2 regions of the Porphyromonas sp. C0041D3 genome follow, and region 1 is predicted to be linked to the other one. Evidence: riboswitches for the same ligand, from Rfam matches in the RefSeq annotation. Region 1 holds a riboswitch; the other holds the start of a gene.
The links. Region 1 has a riboswitch for cobalamin ahead of AC1EKE_RS02820 (sirohydrochlorin cobaltochelatase). Riboswitches for the same ligand answer to the same signal wherever they lie in the genome.
Positions count from the first base shown of each region.

Region 2: linked by a shared signal. The riboswitch ahead of AC1EKE_RS04525 (alpha/beta hydrolase family protein) and the one ahead of AC1EKE_RS02820 (sirohydrochlorin cobaltochelatase) in region 1 are both predicted to bind cobalamin.

Region 1 is NZ_JBWPWJ010000003.1:69,433-77,522, reverse strand. Features, by position in the region: gene dgt (dGTP triphosphohydrolase) at 1-834, opposite strand, end outside; gene AC1EKE_RS02840 (NAD-dependent deacylase) at 864-1,571, opposite strand; gene AC1EKE_RS02835 (GH92 family glycosyl hydrolase) at 1,584-3,815, opposite strand; gene AC1EKE_RS02830 (hypothetical protein) at 3,812-4,867, opposite strand; tRNA gene AC1EKE_RS02825 (tRNA-Thr) at 5,013-5,085, opposite strand; cobalamin riboswitch at 5,262-5,479, shown strand; gene AC1EKE_RS02820 (sirohydrochlorin cobaltochelatase) at 5,529-6,485, shown strand; gene AC1EKE_RS02815 (carboxypeptidase regulatory-like domain-containing protein) at 6,478-8,090, shown strand, end outside.
Region 2 is NZ_JBWPWJ010000004.1:179,605-187,694, forward strand. Features, by position in the region: gene hisS (histidine--tRNA ligase) at 1-804, opposite strand, end outside; gene AC1EKE_RS04515 (nitroreductase family protein) at 832-1,389, opposite strand; gene AC1EKE_RS04520 (riboflavin synthase) at 1,399-2,016, opposite strand; gene AC1EKE_RS04525 (alpha/beta hydrolase family protein) at 2,124-3,470, opposite strand; cobalamin riboswitch at 3,725-3,929, opposite strand; gene fumC (class II fumarate hydratase) at 4,199-5,593, shown strand; gene AC1EKE_RS04535 (transglycosylase domain-containing protein) at 5,679-8,090, opposite strand, start outside.

The sequences.
Region 1 (8,090 bases):
CGTGTCGGTGAGGAAGGGGTAGAGCAGCTCGGTGCACTCCTCCTGCGAGAGGATCTTAAGCTTGTATGCATCCTCGAGATCCATGATCTGGTAGCAGATGTCGTCCGCCGCCTCGACCAAGTAGACCAGTGGGTGACGGGCGTACTCAGGGTGCTCGCTCTCCTCGCTGAGAGCCGGCAGCCCGAGCTTCCGCGCCACGCGGTGTAGTGTCTCCTCCTCGCTGGCAAAGCAACCAAACTTCCCCGTCTCACACTCCTTGGCGGAGGTGTACGGGTACTTGATGAAGGAGCCTATCGTGGCGTAGGTGAGACCGTAGCCGCCGGGGCGTCTGCCGCAGAAGGTGTGGGTCAGTAGGCGGAGACCATTGGCATTGCCATCGTAGTGGACAATGTCTGTCCAGCGGCCGCCCTCCGTCTCGAGGCTCTCCCGCCAGCGGGTGCCGGCACCCTCGGTGAAGTAGGCGTGGATGGCCCGCTCACCGGCGTGACCAAAGGGGGGATTGCCCATGTCGTGCGCCAGGCAGGCAGCGGAGACGACGGTGCCGACGTCGGAGAAGTCGAAGGGCAGCTCCGGCTCCTCAGCCTTGACAGCACGACCGATGGCATTGCCGAGCGAGCGACCGACGCAGGATACCTCGAGCGTGTGGGTGAGGCGGTTGTGGACAAAGATCTGCCCGGGGAGGGGGAAGACCTGCGTCTTATTTTGCAGCCGGCGGAAGGGGGCACTGAAGATCAGTCGGTCGTAGTCCCGCTGGTAGTCGGTTCGCCCGGGTTGCTCGGCTGCCGACTCCTCCTGCCCGAAGCGCTCACTCGCCATGAGTCGCGCCCAGTCCATCCGCTTTCTCTTATCCTCTGTCATGGTGCTCAGAGATTTCGCTCCCTCAGGAGGTCGACAAAGTGGCGCACACCGGCTGAGGCGCCCTCGTGGATCTGCTCAAAGTCGCCCGGCACTGGCACCGGCTTGGGGTCGATGAGGAACTTCGGGATCCCGCTCGGGGCGCAGGTGGAGAGACCGGCGGCGGGATAGACGACGAGGCTGGTGCCGATGATGAGGAAAATGTCTGCTGCAGCGGTGGCGCGGATCGCATCGCTCATGCGGGGGACCCCCTCACCGAAGTAGACGATGAAAGGACGCAGTCGTCGCCCACTGCGGTCGGTGGCATCAATAGCCATCTCCAGCTTGCCGTCCGGGAGAGGGAGCGGCGTCTCGGGGTCGTCCATGGTGCAGCACTTCATCAGCTCGCCATGGAGGTGGATCACGTGGCTGCTCCCTGCCCGCTCGTGGAGATCGTCGATATTCTGCGTCACGATGGTGACATCGTAGTCCTGCTCCAGCTCTGCGAGGAGCTTGTGTCCGGCATTGGGCTGAGCGGCAGCGCAGCCGAGGCGGAGCTTATTGGCGAAGCGGATGCAGCGTGCCGGGTCGCGCAGGATCGCTTCATGGGTCGCCACCTCGGCGACAGGCTCATTTTCCCACAGCCCGTCCGCGTCGCGGAAGGTGCTGAGCCCACTCTCGGCACTCATGCCGGCACCGGTCAGCACCACTAATCTTTTTTTCTTTCCTTGACTCATAGTCCTTGTCTCTCAGAAGTCTCGGGGCTCGCTCCCCATATAGATGTCGAGGATCCCCCCGCAAGCGATGTCCTCATAGTCGAGGTAGCGCTTGGTGTAGTCGCCACCATTGAGCCGGATCCTCTGGATGTAGATATTCTCCGCACTATTGTCGTGCACGCGGATGGTGAAGTGCCCGTCTCGCACGCTCAGCTCTGCCGCATCGATGATCGGGCTACCGAAGTAGTAGCGCCCGCCCGCCGGCTCCACCTGGTAGAGCCCGAGGGCGGTGAGGAGGTACCAGGCGCTCATCTGCCCTGCATCCTCATTACCCGACAGCCCGTCCGGTGCCGCATGGTACAGCTCCGTCATCACTTGGCGGAGGAGTGGTGCCGCCTTGGACTGCCTGCCGAGGACACTGTAGAGGTAAATGGTGTGGTGGCTCGGCTCATTGCCGTGCGCATACTGACCGATCAGGCCGGATATGTCGGGCGACGCATCGGCACCGGTGAGGTCGGATGAGATGGAGAAGAGGCTGTCCAGCTTGGCGATCAGCCGCTCCTCTCCGCCGAAGCAGCCCGCCAGCCCCTCCACATCCTGCGGGACAAGGAAGGTGTACTGCCACGCATTGCCCTCGCAGTAGTCATCGTCGCGGTGCTTGGAGGCAGTGGGGTCAAAGGGGGTGTGCCACTCGCCATCGCTGCCCTTGCCCCTCATAAAGCCGGTGACCGGGTCGAAGAGGTGGTGGTAGGACTTGCTCATCTTGAGGAAATAGGTGTAGTCCTCCTCGTGCCCAAGGTGCTTTGCTGCCTCAGCAAGGGCGGCATCGGCGATGGCGTACTCCATGTCGTAGGCGACGCTCTCGCCCATCTTGTCGTAGGGGATGTAGCCGTACTTGCGACGGAGATCCTTCCCCCGCTCATCGAGGAGGGCGGTCCTCTTCAGTTCTTGGTAGACCGAGTCGGGCTCGTCGCAGAGACCCTTCACGATCGCATCCGAGAGCACACAGATGCCGGGATCGCCCACCATAGTATTCGTCTCATTGGCATAGAAGTGCCAGACCGGCACCTTGCCCCCCTCGCGCGAGATCGCTGTCATTGTGCCGACGATGTCCCTCATTCGGTCGGTCTGTGTCAGCGTAAAGAGCGGGTGATAGGCTCGGTAGGTGTCCCATAGGGAGAAGGTCGATCGGGTCGTGTAGCCCGGGTCGGCGTGCTTCGCCAAGTCGGCACCGAGGTATGACCCGTCTGTGTTGCTGTAGTCGGAGGGGGTGAAGAGGGTGTGGTACAGGGCGGTGTAGAGGGTGACGAGGGTGGCAGAGTCGCTCGCTGCCATACGCATCCGACCCAGCTCCTTCTCCCACGCCTCGTCAGCGGCCTTGCGGATGCCGTCGAAGTCCCACCCGGGGCACTCGGCTGCCATATTGGCCCACGCATCCTCGGTGGAGGTAGGAGAGAGGGCGACCTTCAGGAGGACCGGCTCCGTCGGCTGAGCCAGGTGGATGTAGGCGTAGTTGTAAGGCACGTCGCTCTCCTTTCCCGGCGTGGGGCTCGTGCCGTAGTCGATGGAGCGGATCGGGGTGGAGAGCTCAGCAGCGAAGTAGACCCGCTGATCCTTTGCCCAGCCGGTGGAGTAGCGGTAGCCCTCCACTCTCGTCTCGCTCACTTGCTTTACCTCGCCCTTGGTGAGGCGGTCCCAGTTTCCTCCATTGGCAAGGTCCCAAATAATCGCCGGCTGCTCTGCTCCCTCGGGGAAGGAGTACCGATGTAGTCCCACCCTGCTTGTCGCCGTCAGCTCTACGTCGATGCCGTATCGGGTGAGCCGGGTGGCATAGTAGCCCGGGCGGACCACCTCACGGCTCCGGTCGGAGTAGCTCCACTGCCCGCTCGCCGGATCGTCCGCCGTCCCTCGCCCCGGAGTCACCTCGCCCGTTACCGGCATCACCGTCAGGTCGAGGAGATCCCCGATGCCCGTCCCGCTCATGTGGGTGTGAGAGAAACCTATGATCGTGCTGTCAGAGATGTGGTAGCCGCTGCACCAGTCCCAGCCCTCCGTGACGGAGGTGGGACCGAGCTGCACCATCCCGAGCGGGACACTCGCCCCGAGGAAGACGTGCCCGTGACCCCCTGTCCCGATCCAGGGATCCACAAGGTCGGTTAGCTTGGTCGGGTAGTCGGGTGCCCCCTCTTCTACGGTCTTGCTGCAGCTAAGTGTCAGCAGTAGGGTCATTACCGCCGGGAGGGTGAGGATTTTCTTATAGTTCATAGGTGAAATAAATCTTGGGTGTCGTCACTTGCCTCTGAGAGGCGTAGGGGGATAAAAATGTAGGCGTCCTCCTCCGTCAGCCCAAGGCTGCAGAGGTACTCGGCATCCACCGTGGCCATAATAGAGAGGAAGGGGATTGCCTCCTCCATCCCCTCGTGCATCGACGGGTGGGGGAAGAAGAGTGGTCGCTCCGGTTCGTCCGGATCTAACTTGGGCGGAGCCTCCAGCCTGTAGAGCTTCTCTGTCCCGCGACTGTCTCTCAGTAGGCAAGCCTTGAAGGGCCTGGGTGTGCGGGTGTCCGCATCGAGTGGGCTGTCTGAGGCGGCTTGCCGGTAGAGCTGATCCATATTCTCGTCATCGTAGCGCAGGAGTATGCCGGGGATCCTCCGCCCTGAGAGACTCTCCATCGTCTCATCACCGACCCGGATCATCAGCAGATCCTCCGGGAGGATGCCCTTCTCCTTCATCTCCATCTGCGTCGCCTCGCCCACGTCCGACCGGTCATCAATGATGGCGAAGAGCTCCTCCGGGATCGCTTCGGACCGGCGTCTCTCCTTCTCCTCCCCACGGGGGTCCTCATCTGCGAGCACCTCACCGGTCATCAGAGCGACGATAGGCATGCCATCCATATAGCCGTCTCGGTAGGCCTGAAGGGCGATGTCATCCCCCAGGCTCTCCAGCAGGCTCTGCTCCTCATCCGTGGTCCATATCAGCATGGGGTAGAGATCCCGCAGCCCGGGGATGTCGGACTGTGGCAGAGATAGGAGCAGCCGACGTGGCTCGGCGGTGTCATCGGACTCATAGAGGACCGCGCGGAACTTGCGGGGAAGCACACTGTAGCCTGCACTCCGCTCCTTGCGGTCTGCCATGGAGACCAATTGACGAAAGTACTCCTCGGTCTGCATGAGGATCTCGAAGCGGCGCTGCCCGAGGGCAAACATATCAAGCCGCTGATCCGGGCGGGTCAGGTAGAGTACCTGATCGGGCCAGATGTTTTGCGATCGGAGGGTCTTCCTCATCTCCGGAGAGAGCACTTGGAGGACATTTGCCATTGAGTGGGGGCTGTGTAGTGTGATGGTCTGAGTAGGACTGCCGATGCGGTCCTTCTCGCAAATATACCCTTACTACCCGCCACCTCCAAAAAAGTGAGAGCGCCCACGGATAAAAATCATCCGCAGACGCTCTCGGGGGAGGGAGAGCCGAAAACGAGACTCGAACTCGTGACCTACGCATTACGAATGCGTCGCTCTACCAACTGAGCTATTTCGGCAAGGGTCGGCCTCTTCGCCACCCGCCCCACCTCTCACTGGGGGTAAGGCTCCGCAAAGGTACGAAATTATCTCTCTCCGGCAATGTACCACTTCCACATCGCTATGCGAATTAGCCAGCGCGTGGGCGACGGCGGTGAGGTCTTAACATTAGTTGGCGAGGGGGATTTTTTAGTGTACCTTTGCTGTGAGCTATGGTGTGATGCGCTCTCAGCCTGAGCTGCGCATCCCATCACAAGAGGGAAGTCCGGTGCGAGTCCGGCACAGTGCCCGCTACTGTATTCCTCCATTAGGCTGCTTGCCATTCTTTATTACCACTGTCGACTGAGTCGATGGGAAGGTACGCAAGCCAGGCCGGAGGTGAGTCAGGAGACCTGCCATGGCTGTAAGATAATTTTTCGGATCCCGCTCGGGGGCAGGTGGGTCGGATGGTTTTCATACACGTATGAGTAAGACATATCGTCTTATCCTCTTCGGTGTACTCTGTATGCTATTCTCTAATGTACTTGTTAGGGGTGAGGAGAAGATATTTGTGGAGAGTCCGCTCTTTGACTCCCTCGGTGAGGGAGAGAGAGGGGCGATACTGATGGTCCACTTCGGCACCACACACGACGACACTCGTGTGCGGACGCTTGACGCACTCAATCACGCGGTCGGAGCGGCTTTCCCCGGCATAGAGCTAAGTGAGGCCTACTCCTCGAGGATTGTCTGTAAGCGGCTCCGTGACAGAGGGATCGAGAAGCTCTCGCCGATGGAGGCGATGGATAAGCTCCGGGCGGAGGGGGTGACCCATCTGCTGATCGTCCCGTCTCAGGTGGTCTATGGGCTGGAGATGAAAGCCTTAGAACAGGAGGTGGAGCAGCGACGTGGCGACTTCCGGGAGATTCGCCTGACGACGCCACTCCTCTTCTACGAGAAGGACTACCGAGAGCTGATAGACCAGGTGCTGGCACCATTGGCGAAGGATAGGGATACCGCATACCTCCTGGTGGGGCACGGCACTTACGACAGCTCCACGGCGCAGTATGCGATGCTGGACCACTACCTGATGGATCGAGGACTCTCGCAGATCATTGTCGGCTGTATCGAGGGCTACCCCTACTACGATCAGGCGCTCAGGCGTCTCCGAGCCACCGGACTCCGGAGGGTCTGCCTTATGCCGCTGATGATGGTGGCGGGCGAGCATGCCAAGCACGACATCTCCGATGAGTGGGCCACCGCGCTGCGTGACGCGGGCTATGAGGTGACGGTGGATGCCCGAGGGCTGGGAGAGCTGCCCGAGGTGCAGGAGATGGTGGTGGAGCGGGCACGCTTCTTTGCTCACTATCGCCGTCTCCTGATCGGGGAGAAGAAAAAGATCTACGAGAAAACCGGTGTGAAGCTGAGTGCTGAGGATGAGTAGATTAATGAGTTGGGCGATCGGTCTCCTGTTGCTCCTCTGCTCCCTCGGTGCTGAGGCGACGGAGGTGCTGCGGGGACGCGTGACAGACATGGAGGGGAAGCCGATGCCGGGTGTCACGATCAGGGTACGGCCTATGCGGGAGAGCAATGTCATCGTGGCGATGATGACCAATAAGGAGGGGAGGTACAGCTTTTCTCTTGCCCCCGGCGACTATCGGGTGACTGCCGGGCTGATGGGCTACAGGGAGGAGACGAGGTCGGTGTCCCTCCCGATGAGAGAGACGGTAGACTTTGTCCTCAAGGAGGATCCAAAGCTGCTCGGCGAGGTGGTGGTGCTCGCCCCCTCGCACGAGCGCGCCTTACAGCATCAGGCGCTCTCCGCCATGAGTCTCGACGTCAGCTCCGTGATCTCCTCCCTCAGCAGTCTCAGCGACCTGGTGGGGCAGTCCTCCGGGGTCAATGTCCGTGGTCAGGGAGGGCTGGGCTCAGGCGTGGAGCTGTCGATCAATGGTCTCGGTGGTCAGGCGATCCGCTACTTCATCGATGGGGTTCCGCTCTCCTCCCGCGGGAGTGGCCTTAGCCTCGAGACGCTGCCGGCCAATATTGTCGACCGAATAGAGATCTACAAGGGCGTGGTCCCCCCGGAGCTGGGGATGGATGCGCTCGGGGGTGCGGTGAATATCATCACTAAGAAGAGCCGGACGAACTTCTTGGATGCCTCCCTGAGATTTGGCTCCTTCGGCACCATCGGTGCAGATCTGCACGGACAATACCGCCATGCAGCGAGCGGGCTTACGCTTCGCCCCACGCTGAGCTGTCTCTCCAGTCGGAATAACTATACGATGAAGGGGGTGTCGGTCTGGGATGAGGAGGCGTACGACTTCGTCCGGAGGGACCTCCCGCGCTTCCACGATGGGTACCGCACCCTCACCGCCGGGGTGCAGCTCGGGGTGACTCAGGTGCGGTGGGCCGACGAGGCGCTCCTCGGGGTACAGTACACCGGGAGTGACAAGGAGATCCAGACCGGGTTTATGCAGACCCTCGTGATAGGCGAGGCGACTAGGCGACGGTCCGACCTGAGCCTCACTGGCAGGTATGCCAAGAAGGATCTGCTGACCCCGGGACTGTCGGCTCAGATCGATGCCGCAGTCGCGAGAGATCACATGCTGCTCGCCGACACCACCTACAGGAAGTATGCCTGGGACGGCACCTCCGTAGAGACCAATTACAGTGAGGTGACCCGCCGGGGGAAGGCACTCCGTCACACGCTCCGTCCCGGTCTCTCGGCGCGGGTCAATCTCTCCTATGACCTGAGGAAATGGGGGAAGCTCAACTTCAATTACCAGCTCTCTGCGGTCGAGAACCATCGGTACGACGACTACGACACCTCTTTTGACGAAACGAAGGACCGGATGGCACGGCACATCCTCGGCCTCTCCTACGGTGGCTATCTCCTCGACGGCAGGCTCCATGCGCTCACCTTCGTCAAGGACTACCTCTACACCGTCTCCATCGGTCAGTCTGACCTCGAGTGGCTCACCGGCTCGACCGATGTGCCCTCCCACTTTACGAAGAATAACATCGGCTATGGCCTCGGGCTGCGGTA
Region 2 (8,090 bases), on a different contig from region 1:
CTCCTCCACCCCCTTGCGACCCACCTCGCTCTCGCAGAAGAGGTCGGCGAGCTTCTCCAGCTTCTCCTCATTGCTTCCCGAGATACCGAGGATCGGCTTTAAGCGACTGATCGCCTCCTCGCCGATGCCCTTGCCACGCAGTTCCTCCTCGACACCCTCCCAGCCGATCTTCTCCAGCTTGTCGATGGAGACGGTCAGGTCGATGATGTTCTCGATCCCCAGCTGCTCGCTGATGGCAGTGAGGAGTTTCCGATTATTGAGGAGGATCACGACCCGCACGCCCAGCTTGGCGAAGACGGTATCGATGATCTGTGTCAGCTCCACCTCATGCAGGAGGGAGTCGGAGCCGATCACGTCGGCATCGCACTGGTAAAACTCGCGGTACCGACCCTTCTGGGGGCGATCCGCACGCCATACCGGCTGTATCTGGTACCGCTTGAAGGGGAGGGTGATCTCATTACGGTGCTGCACCACATACCGAGCAAAGGGGACCGTTAGGTCATACCGCAACCCACGATCGCAGGCTCGGGAGGCAAAGTCAGCCGGATCGATCGTCAGCAGCTCCTGCCGGTCGAAGTCCTTGAGGCTGTCGCCCGAGTTGAGGATGCGGAAGATCAGCCGATCCCCCTCGTCGCCATACTTCCCGAGTAGGGTGGAGAGGTTCTCCATCGCCGGCGTCTGTATCTCGCGATAGCCATAGAGCCGGTAGGTGCTGATGATCGTATTGAGTATGTAATTGCGCTTCGCCATCTCCTCGGGGGAGAAGTCACGAGTGCCCTTGGGTATGCTTGGTTTCTGAGCCATAAATGATGTTGCTACAGAGGGATGAGGTTAGTACGTATTATAGGAGCGGATCTTGTCCATCTTCTTCCTGGTCTTGGGTCGCATAGGGTCGTCGGAGTAGCCGAGCGACACCACCAGCTGGACCGTCTTCTCCCGAGGTATCCGGAGGATGTCCTGGATCTTCTTATTATCCACCCAGCCTATGACGCAGGTGTCAAGCCCCTCGCTGCGTGCTGCCAGCGTGAGATAGCCCACGGCGATACCGATGTCGATCCGGGAGAAGTGCTGTTTCTTGAGGAGGTTTCCTACTTTTGCCGCCACATTGGCTGCCTCCTCGACTACGACGATGAGCGCAGGCGCCTCCTTGGCGAAGGTGTTCATTGATGGGAGTAGGGGGGAAGTGAGGCACTTCGCGACAGCGACCTTGAGCTCCGGATCATCAACGACGATGAAGCGCCAGGGTTGCGAATTGGTGGCAGATGGTGCCAAGTGTGTCAGATCAAGTATGCGCTCGATTGCCTCACGTGGTACCGGCTTATCGAGATACTTGCGAGTACTCTGGCGCGACTGGATCAGCTCGCTGAGAGGGTTGCTGTCGGGGTCCATGGGAGAGGGTTACTGACGGAAGGTGATAAGCTTGGCGAGGTACTTGCCGATGATGTCAAACTCAAGATTGACCCGCTTCCCCTCAGACAGGTCACCAAAGTTGGTGATTTCCTTGGTGTAGGGAATGATGGCGACCTTGAAGGTGTCTCTCTCGGAGTCCACCACGGTGAGGCTGACGCCATTGATGCAGACAGAGCCCTTCTCCACAGTGGTGTAGCCACGAGCTGCCATCTCGTCAGTGACACTGTAGCGGAAGGTGTAGTAGGTGCTTCCACCCACATCCTCCAGCCCGATGCACTCGGCAGTGGTATCGACATGCCCCTGGACGATATGCCCATCGAGGCGACCATCACTCCTCATGCTCCGCTCCACATTGACCCGATCACCGGGCTTGAGGTCGCCGAGGTTGGAGCGCTCAAGGGTCTCCTGCACCGCGGTGACTGTGTAGCTCTTCTCCTCAGGATGGATTGAGACAACTGTCAGGCAGACTCCATTGTGCGCCACGCTTTGGTCTATCGCCAACTCGTCCCAAAAGGGGACGGTCAGGGTAAGGTCCACATTGGTACTATTGTGAGGGTGATCCACGCGGAGCACCTTTGCCGTTGTCTCGACTATTCCGGAAAACATATAGAGGATTACTTACTGATAACTATCACTGATAGTGCAAATTTACCCAAAAGGCATTACCTGCCCAATTCCCCCTCCTTGATCCACTCCGTCATCATCTCCAGAGCCTAGCTCGAGAAGCCGGGCTTGAGGTGGACGTACTCGCCCGGGAGACCGGTGCTGCAGGGTAGAAAAAGGTGATTGAGCCCTGCAATCTCTTCTGTCGTCACACCGGAGGATGCTGTCGCAAGGCGCTTGACTGCGCCGAGATTGTCTGACGCCTCCACCTGCATATCCTTACTCCCATTAAGAGCCAGTATCGGGCAGGTGATCCGCGGAAGGAGGGCGGAGGGATCGCTCCTGAGGAACTCCTTATAGTATGGTGTGGAGGTCGCATCAAGCATCGATCGGAAGTACCTGTCGCTGAGCACCATCGCTCTCGTGCCGGCTCGCTGCTCCTCGCGGACCAGCGGTAGCACCCTCTCGAAGTAGCCCCGCATCAGCGTAGAGTCCTCCGCCCGGGTGGTGGAGTGGTAGGCGAGATCCTTGAATGTCCTACTGGTAATCTTGGCGAAGTCCTCCTTTGACTCGGGGGAGATCAGGCTTGACATCATTACTACATTCTGGTATGTGATGACCTCCACACCTGAGGTCCCCGGGGCGGCAAGCAGCACGATGAAGTCAACGTCTGCCGGACTCTCTGCTGCGATACTCTCGGCTATCAGTCCTCCCTCGCTATGGCCTATGAGACCCACCCTCGAGTAGCGTCCCGTCCCTCGGAGGTACTCAAGTGCCGACTTGGCATCTGCCACGAAGTCACTCAGCATAGAGACTCCGAATGCCCCCGTAGACTCGCCCACTCCTCGCTTGTCATACCTCAGCACGGTGATGCCCTGCCGGGTGAGGTAGTCGGCTATGTCGCGGAGGGGCTTGTGTGGTCCCAGCTTCTCGTCCCTATCATTAGGTCCACTGCCCGCTACCAAGACCACTGCGGTAGAGCTCTTCTGCTCGCTAGGCTCCGTCAGTGTGGCAGCGAGGGTCACCTCTGCCGAGGGGATGGCAAGCTCGGTGGAGAGGTAGGGGAGGTCGTCCTTGGGCTTGCTCTTCCGGTACGCACCTCGTATCAGATCCAGACGGGTGGTAAACCCCTGCTGAGAGAAGTCTCCCTGGATCGTATCACCCTCGAGCTGCCCGCTATAGCTGGCACCGATGGTGCGGCTCTGCCAGCTGAGCATCCGGCTATCGGGGCTAAAGCTGATCTGATCCACTGGGATCCCTTGTGCCCCCTGCTCAGGGCTGTCTAGGGTGGCGGAGTAGCCATCGGCCCCCTCAGTAATGTGGAGCACAAGCGGCAGGCTGTAGGTTGGTGTGACCTGCAAGATCCCATGCCAAGTGTCGGCGATCTGAGCCTGGCAGGAGAGCGCAAGGATGGAGAGCGCAAGGATGGAGAGCGCAAGGATGAAGTAGTTTCGCATCGCTATGAATAAAGTGAGTCAGTAAAACTAATTGACCGAAAGGTACAAAAAAAGGAGAGGCCGCCACCGTCGGATGTCGGTGACCGCCTCTCCTAAAAGTGCATGGACTCGATCCGCTTCACAGAGGGTCGTCATCACTCAGTATGAATTACCTGACCACACTTGGGATAATAGTCGCTGATAGCGAGTCAAAAATTGGAAAATACAGATGGACTACATCCTTTCAGTGGCACCGCTCCAGTCCTCGGGAGCGATACAAAATGCACGTGACGGCAGGTTTTCTGGCTTGTCTCTCGGCTCGTCGCCTTCCCATACTCCTCCGAGGAGGACCACAGTGGCATCACTTCGAGCCGATCGGTTGGAGACTTACAGCAGCGGGTCTGCACAGGACTTGCACCTGTTTCCCTCTTACTCCGATGAGCGAGTGTCCATCGGATCACCGTCACCGCAAAGGTACATTTTTTCTCTTCATTGTCACCTCCATTTCGCCCATTGGACCGGCTGATTTCTTTTACCGATATTAGATGTCACTAATACCGATATTAGTTGCGCCTAATATCGGTAAAAGAAATGCCCCACATAGCGAGCCACTTTCCGCTCACAATTAAGAGTGCAGTCTGACCGGTGGAGCAAGGATGGTGGGACTGCTTTGCGAAAGACTCTATTTTGGGTAACTTTGGAAGAAAGTTAGGTAAGTACAACGCTAATAGAAAATAGTCAAGCCAATTATGGAGTATCGTATCGAGCATGACACCATGGGTGAGGTGAAGGTCCCCGCTGATAAGTACTGGGCTGCTCAGACGGAGCGCAGCCGTAATAACTTCAGGATCGGTCCCGCAGCCTCTATGCCTCACGAGATCGTCACTGCCTTCGGGTATCTGAAGAAGGCGGCCGCTTATGCCAATTGCGAGCTGGGGGTCCTCCCTCAGGAGAAGCGTGATCTCATCGCTCAGGCGTGCGACGAGATCATCGAGGGCAAGCTGGATGATCAGTTCCCTCTCGTCATCTGGCAGACCGGTAGCGGCACGCAGTCCAATATGAATGTCAATGAGGTGGTTGCCAATCGCTGCCACGTCCTCAATGGTGGCAAGCTGGGCGAGCCGAGCCTGATCCACCCCAATGACGATGTCAATAAGTCTCAGTCCAGCAACGACACCTTCCCCACCGCGATGAGCATCGCCGCCTACACCAAGGTGGTACAGCATACTCTTCCGGCGGTGAAGAAGCTCCAGAAGAGCCTCGAGAAGAAGGCTGAGGACTTCAAGGACATCGTCAAGATCGGGCGGACCCACCTGCAGGATGCTACCCCTCTGACGCTCGGACAGGAGTTCTCCGGCTACGCAGCACAGTTGGGCTATGCGGTTAGAGCGATCGAGGCGACCCTGCCGCACCTCGCCGAGCTGGCGCTAGGCGGGACGGCCGTCGGCACCGGACTCAATACGCCCAAGGGCTACGCCGAGCTGGTGGCCAAGTACATCGCAGACTTTACCGGGGAGCCCTTTGTGACGGCGCCCAATAAGTTTGAGTCACTTGCCGCTCATGACGCCGTGGTGGCGACTCATGGGGCACTCAATGGTCTTGCGGCCTCTCTCTTTAAGATCGCCAATGACATCCGTCTCCTCGGCTCCGGACCTCGCTGCGGCATCGGTGAGATCCACCTGCCGGAGAATGAGCCGGGCTCCTCGATCATGCCCGGTAAGGTCAATCCTACCCAGTGTGAGGCGATGACTATGGTTTGCGTGCAGGTCTTTGGCAATCAGACCACGATCACGATGGCCGGTGCAAGTGGCAACTACGAGCTGAATGTCTTCAAGCCGGTCATGGCTGCCAACTTCCTCCAGTCTGCTCAGCTGCTTGGTGATGCCTGCCTCTCACTGGAGGAGCACTGCGTTGCCGGCATTGAGCCAAATAGGGAGCGCATCAATACCCTGCTCAATAACTCTCTGATGCTGGTCACGGCACTCAATACCCACATCGGGTATGAGAAGGCGGCTAAGATCTCCAAGGCTGCATTCCACAATGGGACCACACTCCGCGAGGAGGCTGTAAAGTCCGGCTTCCTCACTGCCGAGGAGTTTGACGAGTGGGTCCGCCCGGAGGATATGGTGGGAAGCCTTAAGTAATAGGGGACCCTGCTGATCCGAAAAAAGTCGGATCTCGCACTTGATCAGGTGCGGGATCCGACTTTTTGGTACTGTCCTCTACCGATTAGGAGAAGAGGTCGTCGATCTCCTTGGGGGCTTGCTGTTGGTGTGGCTCTGTGACATCCTCTCTGTCGTACGCGACACCTGCAGCATCGTCTCGGCGACATGGCTCAAAGCCCTCGGGGAAGGTAAATTTTAGCCCAGGATCAATGCCGAGGGAGGTGTCCTTCTGTAGCTCCTTGTCTCCGTAGATCTTCTGGAAGAACCTCGCCACCACCGGCAGTGCCAAGCTCGCGCCCTGACCCATGCGCATGCCATCGAAGTGGATCGATCGGTCCTCACCACCTACCCAGCAGCCGGTGCTGAGCTTAGGGGTAAAGCACATAAACCATCCGTCCGAATGATTCTGTGTCGTACCGGTCTTCCCTCCCATATCGGCATCGATGCCGTAACGGAAGCGCATCCTGCTGCCGGTACCGCCATTCATTACTTCACGCATCATATAGAGCGTCTTGTAGGCGGCATCCTCAGGGAGGACCTCGTGGACCTTGGAGGTGAAGTTGGCCACCACATTTCCATACTTATCCACAATCTTGGTGACGTAGAGGGGCTCTTGTCGCATTCCTTTTTGGCTAAAAGTGGTGAAGGCTCCCACCATTTCCTCGACCGATATGTCACAAGAGCCGAGACAGAGGGCGAGGGTCGGCTCTATCGTGCCGGTGACGCCCATACTGTGGAGGTAATTGACGAAGCTATTTGAGTAACCATCACTTGACAGCTGACCCATAAGCCAGGCGGTGACCCAGTTATCCGAGTGCTTCAGTCCCCATCCGATGGAGACCATCTCGCCGATCATGGAGGAGCCGGCGTTTCGCGGTGTCCAGATGGAGCCGTCAGGATTGCGGAGTGCCGGCTGTACGTGAAGCAATTGGTCGCATGGAGTGAAGCCCTCGTTCATCGCCATGGAGTAGAGATAAGGCTTGATCGTCGACCCCACCTGACGGCGTCCCTGCGTCACCATGTCGTACTTAAAGGTGAGGAAGTCCGGTCCTCCGACGTAGGCGCGTACCTCTCCCGTCTCGCTATCCATAGCCATAAAGCCGGATCGGAGGAAGGTCTTGGCATATATGATTGAGTCCCTCGGAGTCATCACCGTATCGCGCAGGGTGGTGATGTAACTGTCTCCGCTGCGCTCATAGGCAAATACCTGCATCTCGGTGGGCTTGTCAAAGGAGGCGATGATCTCCTCCTCGGGTATCCCTGCGGCTCGCATAGTGAAGTAACGTCCACTCTGACGGACTGATCGGTCAATGATCTTATCTCGCTCTTGGGACGTGATGCTATTGGAGAAGGGCGCATTGGCACGACCCGATTTCTCTCGATCAAAGGCGGGCTGAAGGGTGGAGGCCAGGTGCTCGATCATAGCCGCCTCGGCGTGCTCCTGCATCCGGGTATTGATCCCGGTGTAGATCTTGAGCCCGTCCGTATAGATGTCGTAGTTGGAGCCATCCTCCTTCTTATTCTTTGCACACCAGCCATAGAGCGGATTATTGATCCAGGCGACAGAGTCTCGGCTGTACTGGTCTCTCTGCCAGTCTGGATAGTCGCTCCGGCGGGGCTCCTTAGCTGTCATGATCTGACGGATATACTCCCTGAAGTAAGGCGCAGCTCCGTTATTGTGGGTGCGGCGATTGAAGACCAGCTTGATCGGGATCTCCTTGTGCTTGGCAGCCTCCTCCTTAGTGAGGAAGCCCTTCTCGACCATTCGGTCCATCACTAGGTTGCGCCGGGTGAGAGCGCGCTCCTCATGGCGACGGGGATTGTAGAAGGAGGGATTCTTGACCATACCCACGAGGAGAGCCGACTCCTCCACCTCCAGATCCTTGGGTAGCTTGCTGAAGTAGGTGAGTGAGGCCTGCTCGATCCCTATGGCATTGTAGAGGAAGTCAAATTGATTGAGGTACAGGCTGATGATCTCCTCCTTGGAGTAGCGTCGCTCCAGCTCCACCGCTATGACCCACTCGATCGGCTTCTGCAGCGCCCTCTCTATGATATTGTCTGCGTGTGGGGAGTAGAGCTGCTTTGCGAGCTGCTGGGTGATCGTACTACCACCGCCGGAGTCCTTGTCGCCCATGATGATGGTGCGGAAGAAAGCCCGCAGCACGCCCATCATGTCGATGCCGCTGTGGTCGGTAAATCGCTTGTCCTCAGTAGCGATAAGCGCATGGACGAGCGAGGGTGCGAGGTCGTTGTAGTCCGTATGGATTCGGTTATTATCCTGCAAGGCATAGGTCCCCAGCACCTGGCCATCCTGACTGATCACCTGTGAGGCGTAGCGGTCGATCGGATTTTGCAGGTCCTCAATCGGGGGCATATAGCCGATGACCCCCTTAGAGATCAGGAAAAAGAGGAGTATTACGGCCACGACTCCGGCAGCGAAGATGATCCAGAGCCAGGTGATAAACTTTTTGAAGCC